2 regions of the Larsenimonas rhizosphaerae genome follow, and region 2 is predicted to be linked to the other one. Evidence: riboswitches for the same ligand, from Rfam matches in the RefSeq annotation. Region 2 holds a riboswitch; the other holds the start of a gene.
The links. A riboswitch is a leader RNA that binds a small molecule or an ion and turns the genes downstream of it on or off. The one in region 2 is predicted to bind thiamine pyrophosphate.

Region 1: it holds a riboswitch for thiamine pyrophosphate, as region 2 does, so the genes downstream of both, OQ287_RS04605 (ABC transporter ATP-binding protein) here and thiC (phosphomethylpyrimidine synthase ThiC) in region 2, are expected to answer to the same signal.

What each region holds. Positions count from the first base shown of each region.
Region 1 is NZ_JAPIVE010000001.1:993,925-999,858, forward strand. Features, by position in the region: gene OQ287_RS04595 (potassium/proton antiporter) at 1-1,107, opposite strand, end outside; gene OQ287_RS04600 (hypothetical protein) at 1,163-2,032, opposite strand; TPP riboswitch at 2,070-2,168, shown strand; gene OQ287_RS04605 (ABC transporter ATP-binding protein) at 2,203-2,943, shown strand; gene OQ287_RS04610 (ABC transporter permease) at 2,940-3,713, shown strand; gene OQ287_RS04615 (ABC transporter substrate-binding protein) at 3,739-4,791, shown strand; gene mntR (manganese-binding transcriptional regulator MntR) at 4,958-5,395, shown strand; gene OQ287_RS04625 (GIY-YIG nuclease family protein) at 5,794-5,934, shown strand, end outside.
Region 2 is NZ_JAPIVE010000003.1:335,278-341,211, forward strand. Features, by position in the region: gene OQ287_RS11610 (pirin family protein) at 1-105, opposite strand, end outside; gene OQ287_RS11615 (YajQ family cyclic di-GMP-binding protein) at 228-713, opposite strand; gene OQ287_RS11620 (SPFH domain-containing protein) at 881-2,260, opposite strand; TPP riboswitch at 2,697-2,820, shown strand; gene thiC (phosphomethylpyrimidine synthase ThiC) at 2,891-4,777, shown strand; gene mqo (malate dehydrogenase (quinone)) at 5,169-5,934, shown strand, end outside.

The DNA of each region.
Region 1 (5,934 bases), on a different contig from region 2:
CACAAAGGCAACATTAAAGTAGATATCCGACTCTTCAACACCGCTGATCACTGGCAAAATGGCCAGCACGATAGGGACAGCACCTCGAAGGCCTACCCAGGATATAAAAATCAACTCCTTCCAGCGAAAGCCGAAAAAGGGCTTCAGACTAAGCATGACGGCGATGGGGCGAGCGACCAGTACCAGCGAAGCAGACACCAGCAGGGAAGGCCACAGGTAATCCAGTACCTGACTTGGAGTCACCAGCATTCCCAGAACAAGAAACAGCGCAATCAAACTGAGCCAGGCCATGCCATCATGCACGGGCAAAATGTGTTCGATATGTTGACCGCGCACATTGCCAACCATAAGCCCCATCAGATAGATGGCAAGAAAACCACTCCCATTCACCATATTGGTCAAGGCAAACAGCGTCAGGCCCAGCGCCATGGTCAACAGGGCATACAGCCCGGAAGCCAGATCCAGCCACTTGAGAAGCCTGCCAATGCACCATCCTCCACCAAGGCCGAAAGCAAGCCCCCAGCCAAACTGTTCAACGAACAGCATGACAGTTTCAAAGACACCACTTACCTGCCCCACCAGCATCTGGGACAAAATCAGAGTCAGGAAAATAGCCATCGGGTCGTTGGTACCGGACTCGATTTCAAGGGTGGCGCCAACGCGCTCGTTGAGCTTGATCCCCTGACCGTTGAGCATTGAAAATACAGCTGCCGCGTCGGTAGACCCTACAATCGCTCCTACCAGTAACCCCTGAAGCAGGGACAGGTCGAATACCCACATGGCGACGACGCCAACCAGACCACTGGTAATGAAGACCCCGAGTGTTGCCAGCGACAAAGCGGGTTTAAGCCCCACGCGGAAGGTCGACATCCGTGTCTGCAACCCCCCATCAAGCAAAATCATCGCCAGAGCCAGCTGACCGATCACATAAGCTCTGGAGTAATCATCAAAATGGATGCCCAGCACACCCTCTTCACCGGCCATCATGCCGATAAAGAGAAACAGGGGGAGTAATGGCATACCAATACGGGCTGACACGCGGCTGGCCAGGATACTGAGCACGACCAGCAGGCCGGCCACCACATACACACTATTAAAATCCGTCAAGGCATATTCCACTCGATTGTATTCACTGGTCACTACCCTATTTCATACCACGTTTTCACGATGACAGAAGGTCTATCCAGACTGACGCCTCTTCCACGCGTGCATACTCACACGGGCCGGTGACCTGCATGGCATGAAGTATCCGACGATACCATGCGCGATGCCCCCTGATAGAGGGCACTGGCATATGTTGCTGATAAGCGGCAATAAAGGCCTGCCTTGCCATCCCCGAAGGCACCATCAATTCCAGAAGGGTCCAGTCAAATTCGATCGGCGCCCGCACCAGCGCCTCCCAGTCACACCAGATCAGCCGCTGCGCTCCCTGCAGAAACTGATCAGGACGCATATCAGGTAACGCCATTACCGTACCCACGGAGGGCGGTAATGGCGTTACCGGCAAGGGCGAGCCATCCATTGCCTTCAAAAAATCGATAACCCGGGCCGACCATGTTGAAAGACTTGTCTGACGATCGGCTGATACAGGATCCCCTACACACTCCCCTTGGGTCGCAACATGAATCTGTCCCAGGGTATGCCCCAGAGTTTGCGCCGTGAGTGATGTCCATTCGACCCGGTCACCCTCGACCCAAGGCAACGCCCATAACGGGCGCTCCGCCACCACACCGAGGTAGCGCATCGCAAGCACCTCGAGCGGCAGAGGCGGCAGCCATGCCTTCAACTCGGGGCGACTCGGAGCGTCTCTCCAGCGATTTACCTGAAAAAGCGCATGCATGCCCTGCCAGAAGCTGCCATCACATGTCGGCGTACGCGGCATTTTGATGATTGCATCGAGTTCATGGCTTCGCCACAGCCAGTTGGCGCTGTCATCAAAGGCAATCGGCAGCACCACCAGTCGGCTGTCCTTCAAAAAGGATGCCACAGCGCGAGTCAGCGTCGCGGGAGGGGAATCTGAAGGCTCTGACATTTCGCTGGTCGCTCTGATCGATAACACGTTACACTTTCTTGAAGGATGGGGGTGCCTACGGGCTGAGAGTGCTTGCCACAACCCATTGAACCTGATCCGGATTATACCGGCGGAGGGATATCCATGCGCGCAATCGCAACTTATCTCTGCGCTACCAGCGGAGAAAGTAAATGACATCTGTACCTGGCCTGCAGGTGGCCAACGCTACCCTGTCCTATCAGCAACGCCCGCTGTTTAAAGATCTGTCATTCACATTTGCTCCTGCCACCTGGACCTGTCTGCTGGGCCGAAGCGGCTGTGGCAAAAGCTCACTGCTGCGATTGATTGCCGGGCTGGAGGCGCCAGACAGGCCAACGCTTATGGTCACGGATCACCGTGGCAATCCGCTGCCCCCTCAGGGCATTGCCTGGATGGCTCAACAGGATGCACTACTGCCCTGGCTCAATGTCATGGATAATATAACCATTGGCGCCAGACTTCGAAACACGCTGGATGATACGCATCGTGACCAGGCGCACGCCCTGCTTGAACGATTGCAACTCGCCGATCGGGCAAAAAGCCGACCAAATCAGCTTTCCGGTGGGCAGCGCCAGCGAGTAGCCCTGGCACGCACATTGATGCAACCCGCGCCCATCGTACTGATGGATGAGCCCTTTTCCGCTGTGGATGCCATTACCCGCAGCGAGCTGCACGCCCTGTCGATCGAACTTCTTGCCGAACGAACCGTATTGATGGTCACTCACGATCCTCGCGAGGCACTACGGCTGAGTGATGATATTTACATTCTTGCCAGTGGCCAACTGGAACACCTTTCCACGCGAAAAGGACAACGTCCTGCCGAACTCTCACTGGAGGAGCGTGATGCCCTTGAGCGCCACATCATGAGCCAGCTCGGAGGTATAGCGCCATGACCGCCCTTGCAACCGGTAGCCGAAAACTGATCGCATTGGCACTCACACTGACAGTGCTGATTATTGCCTGGCAGGCGATCGTCAGTCTTGCCGACCTGCCCCGCTACATCCTGCCAGGCCCCTTGTCGGTGATTCAGGCACTGGAGCGATTTGCTCCCCTACTAATCACCCACGGGCTTTACACTGCACTGGAAATTCTCCTAGGTTTTGTGGGAGGCGTTCTGCTGGGCATTCTGACAGCACTGCTGCTGGCGGCCTTTCTGCCGGTACGCCGCATCCTGCTTCCGCTACTACTGGCCTCACAGACCATCCCCATTTTTGCCATCGCGCCCCTGTTGATGCTGTGGCTGGGATACGGACTGCTTTCCAAGGTCGTCATGGCCATGCTGATCATCTATTTCCCGGTCGCCTCTACCTGCTTTGACGGCCTGCGCCACACGCCTGCCGCGTGGCTCGACATGGCCACCACACTCGGTGCAACACGGCGTCAGCGCCTGTTTCGCATCCAGCTACCTGCCGCCCTGCCTTCACTGTGCTCAGGACTTCGCATGGCAGCCACCGCGGCACCAATAGGTGCCGTCATTGGGGAATGGGTAGGTTCGAGCCAGGGGCTCGGTTACCTGATGCTGCAGGCCAATGGGCGAATGCAGACTGATCTGATGTTTGCTGCTCTGTTCATGCTGATCATCATCGCGGTAGGCCTTTATCAACTGGTGGACTGGCTAAGCCGCTGGCTGGTGCCATGGCAACAACGCACGACAACCCTCTGAGCATGTTTCGACAAGGATATCCATCATGACAACCACCAATCACTCACGCCGCTGGCTGCTCAAGACCGCAACCTTTATGACGGCAGCAGCCACGCTGCCATCACTTGCACGTGCAGATGATTCAGCCATTGCCCCCGCGGCACCGGCAGAAGCCGACCCGATCGCTCCACCACCGGTCACATCGCTATCCATCATGCTCGACTGGTACGTCAATCCGACTCATGGGCCAATCGTGATTGCCCATCAGAAGGGGTTCTTCAAGGAACACGGCCTGGACGTCACCCTTCGTACCCCAGCAGACCCCAGCGCTCCGCCGAAACTGGTAGCCGCCGGCCAGATCGATCTGGCACTGAGCTATCAGCCTCAGCTACACCTGCAGGTGGGCCAGGGCCTGCCGCTGGTACGCGTCGGTACGCTGATCGGCACGCCACTGAATGTTCTGGTGGTTCGCAAGGACAGCAACATCAAGTCGCTTTCGGACCTGAAGGGAAAATCAGTCGGCTACTCGGTCGGTGGTGTCGAGCGTGTCCTGCTGGATGGCATGCTCAAGCACAGCGGGCTCAGTGAACATGACATTGATCTGGTCAACGTGAACTTTTCACTGACACCTGCCTTGATCAGCGGCAAGGTGGATGCCGTTACTGGCGCCTTCCGCAACTTTGAACTGGCACAAATGGCCCAGGAAGGCGTCGAGGGGCGGCCCTTTTACATCGAGGAACATGGTGTTCCCGCCTATGAAGAACTGGTATTCATTGCCAATACCGAAACCATCGCCAGCCATCAACGCGCCTTCTCCAGCTTCATGAAAGCCATCGAGGAAGCGGCGCTCTGGACCATCAACCACCCCAACGAAGGCTGGGAGTTGTTCAAGGCCTATGACCCGGTCCTTGACAATGAACTAAACCATCAGGCCTGGCAGCAAAGCGTGAGCCGATTTGCCCTTCGCCCGGCCGCAACCGACGCTGGCCGCTATCTGCGGTTTCAACAGTTTCTACTGGACAATCATGCCATTGAACAGAAGGTTCCTGTAGACAGGCTCACGCTGGATATCAATAACCTGCCCCCTGCACCAAAATAACGATCCATAAAGGCCTTTAGGTGCTGACAGGGCAGCGTGCTATCATGAAGGCATTGCGCTGGAACCGTATATAGCCGCTCTTTCTTGATATCCTGGCCTGGCCAGGCTACGGAGCCGGCGGTTTTTGTGTTATTTTGTGCGTTTTGGCGAGTGACAAGAGAGAGTCATGACTGTAACCCCACATCACGAGCATTTCGAACGCGTTCGCCAGGATCACCAGCGCGAACTCGTTGAGGATTATGTGGAAGAGATCGCCCACCTTCACCACCATCTGGGTGAAGCGCGTGCCAGCGACTTGGCAGAGCGTTTTGGCGTCAGTCCGGCTGCGGTTTCCAAGGTCGTCACTCGCCTCAAGCGGGATGGCCTGGTCAATGCACGCCCCTACCGTGGCATCTTTCTGACCGAGCAGGGAGAAAACCTTGCCGTCAAGGTTGCTCAGCGCCATGAGGTCGTGCTTAACACGCTACTGGCCCTTGGCGTACCGGATGCCATAGCCCGCGCCGATTCCGAAGGCATAGAGCATCATTGCAGCCACGAAACGGTTGAAGCCATGCGTGCATTTATTCAGCGTTACCATGGTGACCTTGAAACAACCTCACGCTGAGACTGTCTCGTTACCCGGGGAGACACGCCATTCATCCGCCCTCTCTGCAGGCCTGTCATCCTGATGCACTGGTCTTCATCGAACCGACTGCTACCGGGCCTCGCCCCTCACATGACAGCCTGACCCGCCTTCACCTTGTTGAGTATCGCAATAACAGCATCACACGGGCCGACACATGGCAGGTTCCCTCGCCCCCGAACGCGGAGTTTTTCGACAGGCTGGCTAACTGGGTTGGTGAGGCATTACCCATCATTGATAATGCCCGCTACTGGCTGGCCTTTTTTCATCACTATACTCGCAAGGCAGGACAGGTTCTGCCACTGAAGCCGGTATGCCTTCGTCGTCTGGAATTCGGTATTGATCCCGATGGTACACATCAGGATACCTCCGACGACCTGATGACCCGCTGGAGAATACTGGCCGATCAACACGACCATGAAACGCTGGTGGCTCGCCTTTTGACCCAACTCCGCCTGCGCGCCCTGCCGGCTCGAGTATCGCCGGAAGAACTGACAAGCCTGCCTCACGCCCCGGGCGTT
Region 2 (5,934 bases):
ATCGATCCCGGGCCCCGGTAACGGCCGACGGGTAATCAGCGAGCCGATGTCATCGCGATGGGCCGGATACTGGTTGATTACGCGCCGTGATAAAAGCGTCGCCATGGGTCACCTCATGATGAATGGAAAGTAATGGGCGCGGACCGCAGGCACCTGCAAGCGCGCCGCCCCATACCGGGGCGGCGCGTTCGGAATCAATGCCAGGGATGCCCCTGCCTGTCAGACATCTAGTCGCGGAAATTGTTGAACTGCAGCGGCAGATCCGGCCCCTGCTCGCCACGAAGCAGCGCCATGACCTGCTGAAGGTCATCACGCTTCTTGCCGGTCACGCGAACCTTGTCACCCTGTATGGCGGCCTGAACCTTGACCTTTGACGCCTTGATCTCCTTGACGATGCGCTTGGCATCCTCCTGCTCAAGTCCCTGCTTGAGGGTCACATCCTGACGGGCCTTGACGCCGGCCAGCTCGGGGTCCTTCACATCCATGCAGCGGGCATCGATGCTTCTGCTGATCAGCTTGTTACGCAGCACATCCAGCATCTGCTGCAGCTGGAAATCCACCTCGGCTTCAAGGTGAACCACCTCCCCCTCCAAAGTAAAGCTGGCCTTGACGCCCTTGAAGTCAAAACGGGTCTGTATCTCGCGATTGGCCTGATCCACCGCGTTGGCAGCCTCATGTTTATCAAACTCGGAGACGATATCGAAAGACGGCATGATTAAAATCCTTTGAACGGCAGTATAAAAGATGGGCGGTACGGCATTTGAGCGTTAAAAAAGGCGCCCGCACACGATAGCGGGCGCCGAGTTCCAGTTTTAAACATGACTATAACAAAGCCCTACCAGGGCAATCACAGCGTTTTTGATATGTTGCACAAAAGGAATCAAGGCGCCTCGTCCTTTTGAAGCTGCTTCAACGCACCAAGCGTCGTAAACACATCAAGACTGCTCAACGGCGCACCCGAACCCGCTCCGCCAGCCACATAGTAATCAGGCATATCAATAGTCGTATCTTTAAGGGCTGGGTACATGACTCGTGCAATATCACGCTGAATTTCGGCCAGGTAGATGTCCTTTGCCTGCTGACGTGCCTGCAAACGCGCTCGGGTCACATCGGCCTCGGCAAGCCCCTTTTCGCGAATGGCTTTCGCTGCATAGGTTGCAGCGTCTGCATTGGCTTTTTGAATATCGCGCTCTGACCGTGCCACTTCGAGCTCTTTCTGCTTTTCAAGCACAGCGACCGCTTTTTCCTTCTCCTTGCGCACCTGCTCGACCCTGGCCTGCTGCTCTTCCATCGCGACCTCACGCTGCTTTGCAATAATGGCCAGCTCCTTGGTGCGCTGAGCATCCTGAATCGCGCGCGCCCTTTCGATTTCCTTTTCAAGCTGCGCTGTCTTGGCTTCGGCGCGGGCGGTTTCCTGCGCTTGAATCGCCGTGATGCGCTTGGCAACAAGCGCCTTTTTCTGACTCAAAAGCTCATCCAGGCGCTGCTCCGGAACAGGACGACCGATCGTGACCTGTCGAACCTGAATACCGTACGATTCCAATGGGTTTGCCAGGCGCCGAGCCTGGCCTGACTTATCCTTTAAAATGATGTTCTTCCAGACGAGTTGGCGCCTGTTTTCGAGTCGGTCGCCATCGCCATTGACCGAGGAAACGGCAGCAATATCTGTCTGCTCAACTTCGACCCGACGGCGCTCGGTTTCATACAATCCGTTTTGAAGCTGATCTTCCAGCTGAACCTTGAACTTGTTGAGTCCACCCTGAAAGAACTCTTCGCCGGTGTACTGCGTCCCGGTCACGACCGTGACGTTTTTGGCATTTTTGATCAAAAGCGAATCGATCAGATTGTCAAATCCGCGAAATTCGCGGTGCATAGCGATAATTTTCTGAGGATCGGAAGATAGCCTGAAGCGGAACGTGGCCGGAATTCGAGACGTATACGTGTCCGCGAACTGAACCTGCACCTCGGGAAGCTCACGTGTCGCTCGAACCTTTTCACCGCTGTCCTGGTTGCCGAAGTTAAGCGTCATGGCCTGATCATAGACGTATACATTGGAGAACATGGGCACCTTGAAATGCACGCCAGGCTCGGTAAATACGCGTGTGGACCCAAACAGAGTGTCTTGAACAACATAGGTGTAGCCGAGTTCCGTCGTGAAAAAAGAGGCCAGAATCAAACAAAGCGCCACTAGCGAGGCGACGGCCAGCCCAACCACTTTTCGACCTCCAGACAGCAGTTTCACTCCTGATGCCCAGAGCACGTTGCCCTTCCTTTCATCATGATTATTATCGTCGTAGCCCACTTTTCATTCCCAGCGATCAAATAAAGCGGCGAAATCTAATAAAAACCCAACTAAAAAGGAAGATTCAATTTTATAAGTCGAAAGCATTAACCAGGCGTTTTCCACAACGTGCAATTACCCTCCTCCCTCTGCCAGAAGGTCCATTCCCGCCGGCAGGTCACGTGCAGGCACATTTCGGTATTCACGATGGGCCTCCCTGGAGCTGATGGGTAGCGCGTCAGGGCCATGCCAAATGGCCGTAGCGGTTCCCCGTGGTGCTTTCCCATCAAGCGGTCATGCGCGTTTTTAGACATCGTTCAGATTCAATATCCCCTTGTGCAAGGTTAAGGCACCGAACAGGACTTGACCGCCCGGCGCCGAACAGCACAGACTGACCCGGCAATGGCCTGGCCATTGCTGCTTGACGGGGTGCCGGTGGAACCGGCTGAGATCACCTTACGTTGCCAGACAACGTCACGGTGGATCCCGATGAACCTGATCCGGCTAGTACCGGCGTAGGGATCAAGCGGCGATACCGTGCGTTTCGTGACGTCATTCGCCTTCCCGATCCTGCGCTCCAGCCGGCATTGATTGCCAATGGGAGCACACATGACTACCCCTCAGTTTCTGTCCGAATCCGCCCGCGTCGATGAGGCCGCGATTCAGCCGCTGCCCGCCTCTCGCAAGGTCTACCTTCAAGGGTCACGCGCCGATATTCAGGTGCCGTTTCGGGAAATCACCCTGTCGCCGACCACCACCTCACACGGCGTCGAGGAAAATCCCCCCGTGCTGGTCTACGACACCTCGGGCCCCTATACCGACCCCGAGGCCTTGATCGATATTCGAAAGGGCTTGCCGGAACTCCGCCGTGCCTGGATCGATGAACGTGGTGATACCGAGCGTTTGAGCGGTCTTTCCTCGAACTACGGTAGGCAGCGCGCCAACGATCCGCGCACCTCCACCCTTCGCTTTGACCTGAAACGAACGCCCTGCCGCGCAAAAGATGGCCGTAACGTCAGCCAGCTTCATTACGCTCGCAAGGGTATCGTGACGTCGGAAATGGAATTCGTTGCGCTACGGGAAAACCAGCGCCGCCAGGCCCTGGGGTCGGAGGAAGTGGAACGCCTCCTGAGCCAGCAGCATGCCGGTGAAGGCTTCGGTGCGGTGCTGCCCAAGGAGATCACGCCGGAGTTCGTGCGTGAGGAAATCGCGCGGGGCCGCGCGATCATCCCGGCCAACATCAACCACCCTGAAACCGAGCCGATGATCATCGGACGTAATTTCCTGGTGAAGATCAACGGCAACCTCGGCAACTCGGCGGTCACGTCCTCGATCGAGGAAGAGGTCGACAAGATGACCTGGGGCATCCGCTGGGGTGCCGATACCATCATGGATCTCTCGACGGGTCAGAACATCCACGAAACCCGGGAGTGGATTCTGCGCAATTCGCCGGTACCGATCGGCACGGTGCCGATCTATCAGGCGCTCGAAAAGGTGAATGGCGTGGCCGAACACCTGACCTGGGAGATCTTCCGCGACACCCTGATCGAGCAGGCCGAACAGGGCGTGGATTACTTCACCATTCACGCAGGCGTTCGATTGCATCACGTGCCGATGAGCGCCAAACGGCTGACCGGTATCGTTTCTCGCGGCGGCTCGATCATGGCCAAGTGGTGCCTGGCCCATCATCAGGAAAGCTTCCTTTATACGCACTTCGAAGAGATCTGCGAGATCATGAAGGCCTATGACGTAGCCTTCTCGCTCGGCGATGGCCTGCGGCCCGGCTCCATTCATGATGCCAACGACGAAGCCCAGTTCGCCGAGCTTGAAACCCTGGGCGAGCTGACGCAAATCGCCTGGAAGCACGACGTTCAGGTGATGATCGAGGGCCCGGGCCATGTGCCGATGCACATGATCAAGGAAAACATGGACAAGCAGCTTGAATGCTGTGATGAAGCGCCCTTCTATACCCTTGGGCCGCTGACCACCGACATCGCGCCGGGCTATGACCACATCACCTCCGGCATCGGCGCGGCGCAGATCGGCTGGTACGGCTGTGCGATGCTCTGCTACGTCACCCCGAAGGAACACCTCGGGTTGCCCAACAAGGATGACGTCAAGACCGGCATCATCACTTACAGGATCGCCGCTCATGCCGCGGATCTTGCCAAGGGCCATCCGGGCGCACAGCGCCGGGACAACGCGCTGTCCAAGGCTCGGTTCGAGTTCCGCTGGGAAGACCAGTTCAACCTCGCCCTCGACCCGGATACCGCGCGCGCCTTCCATGATGAAACCCTGCCGAAGGATTCCGCCAAGGTGGCGCACTTCTGCTCGATGTGCGGGCCGAAGTTCTGTTCGATGAAAATCAGCCAGGAAGTGCGCGACTACGCACGCGACAATAACCTCGACGGTGACGAGCAGGCCATGCGCGAGGGCATGAAGGAGCAGGCCGAGAAGTTCCGGCGTGAAGGCAGCCAGCTATATAATGAGGTCTGAACGCCGCTGAATTGCTGATTTGCATGTTCACCCCAGGACGCGTCGGCCGATAAACTCGGCAGACGCGTTTTTTCATGCCCCGGAGTTTTATCGATGCGGGAATGTGCTCATCGTGCGGTATCGGGAAATGCGCTTTGAATCCAAAGGAAAAGAAGCGCAAAATATTTCCATGGTGCACTGCACACAGGCTATTATTCCTGCGGCATGGTGTCACCTGTGCCGGAAAGATCGTTTTGTATCATGACGATGCAGGAAACCATGACCGGCAGAAGATGACGGCAAACGCACACGCCGGATAGAGTTTCGGAAGATAGTGCACAGGCAGCGCCCAGGAGGCTGCCCACCTGTGATCTCGGCCACGTAATTTCAGGATCTTACATTGACACACGTTATGGATGAGTCCGTAGATATTGTTCTGGTAGGTGCCGGCGTCATGAGCGCGACTCTGGCAACCCTGCTTCAGGCCCTCGAACCCGAATCCAGAATTGAAATTCTGGAACGTCTGGATACGCCCGCCAGCGAAAGCTCCTTTGCCTGGAACAACGCAGGCACCGGTCACGCGGCGCTGTGCGAGCTGAACTATACCCCCCAGGCCCCGGATGGCAGCATCAACATCGACAAGGCCATCAGCATCAACACCATGTTCGAGGAATCCAAGCAGTTCTGGAGCTACTTTGTCGAGCAGGGCGATCTGGGCGACCCCGCCGACTTCATCCATCCCGTACCGCACATGAGCTTTGTGCGTGGCGAAAGCGATGCCAACTTCCTGCGTGCGCGTCATGAAGCCCTTCAGGCCCACCACTGCTTCGAGGATATGTCCTTCACTGAAGACCGTGAGCAGATTCGTGCCTGGGCACCGCTGCTGCTGGAAGGCCGGTCCGACGGTGAAAGGCTGGCCGCCACGCGGTCCGAAGGCGGCACCGACGTTGATTTCGGCGCCGTAACGCGCATGATGCTCAAGCGCCTTGAAGCCCTGCCGGATGAGCAGGTCAAGGTCAGCACCGGCCAGTCCGTCACCGACCTTTCCCGTGAAAGCGACGGCCGCTGGAAAATCGAATCAACCACGAGTGACGGGCGCAAGCGCGTTCTTCGCTCACGCTTTGTGTTCCTCGGCGCCGGTGGTGCTGCCCTGCACCTGTTGCAGAAAAGCGATATTC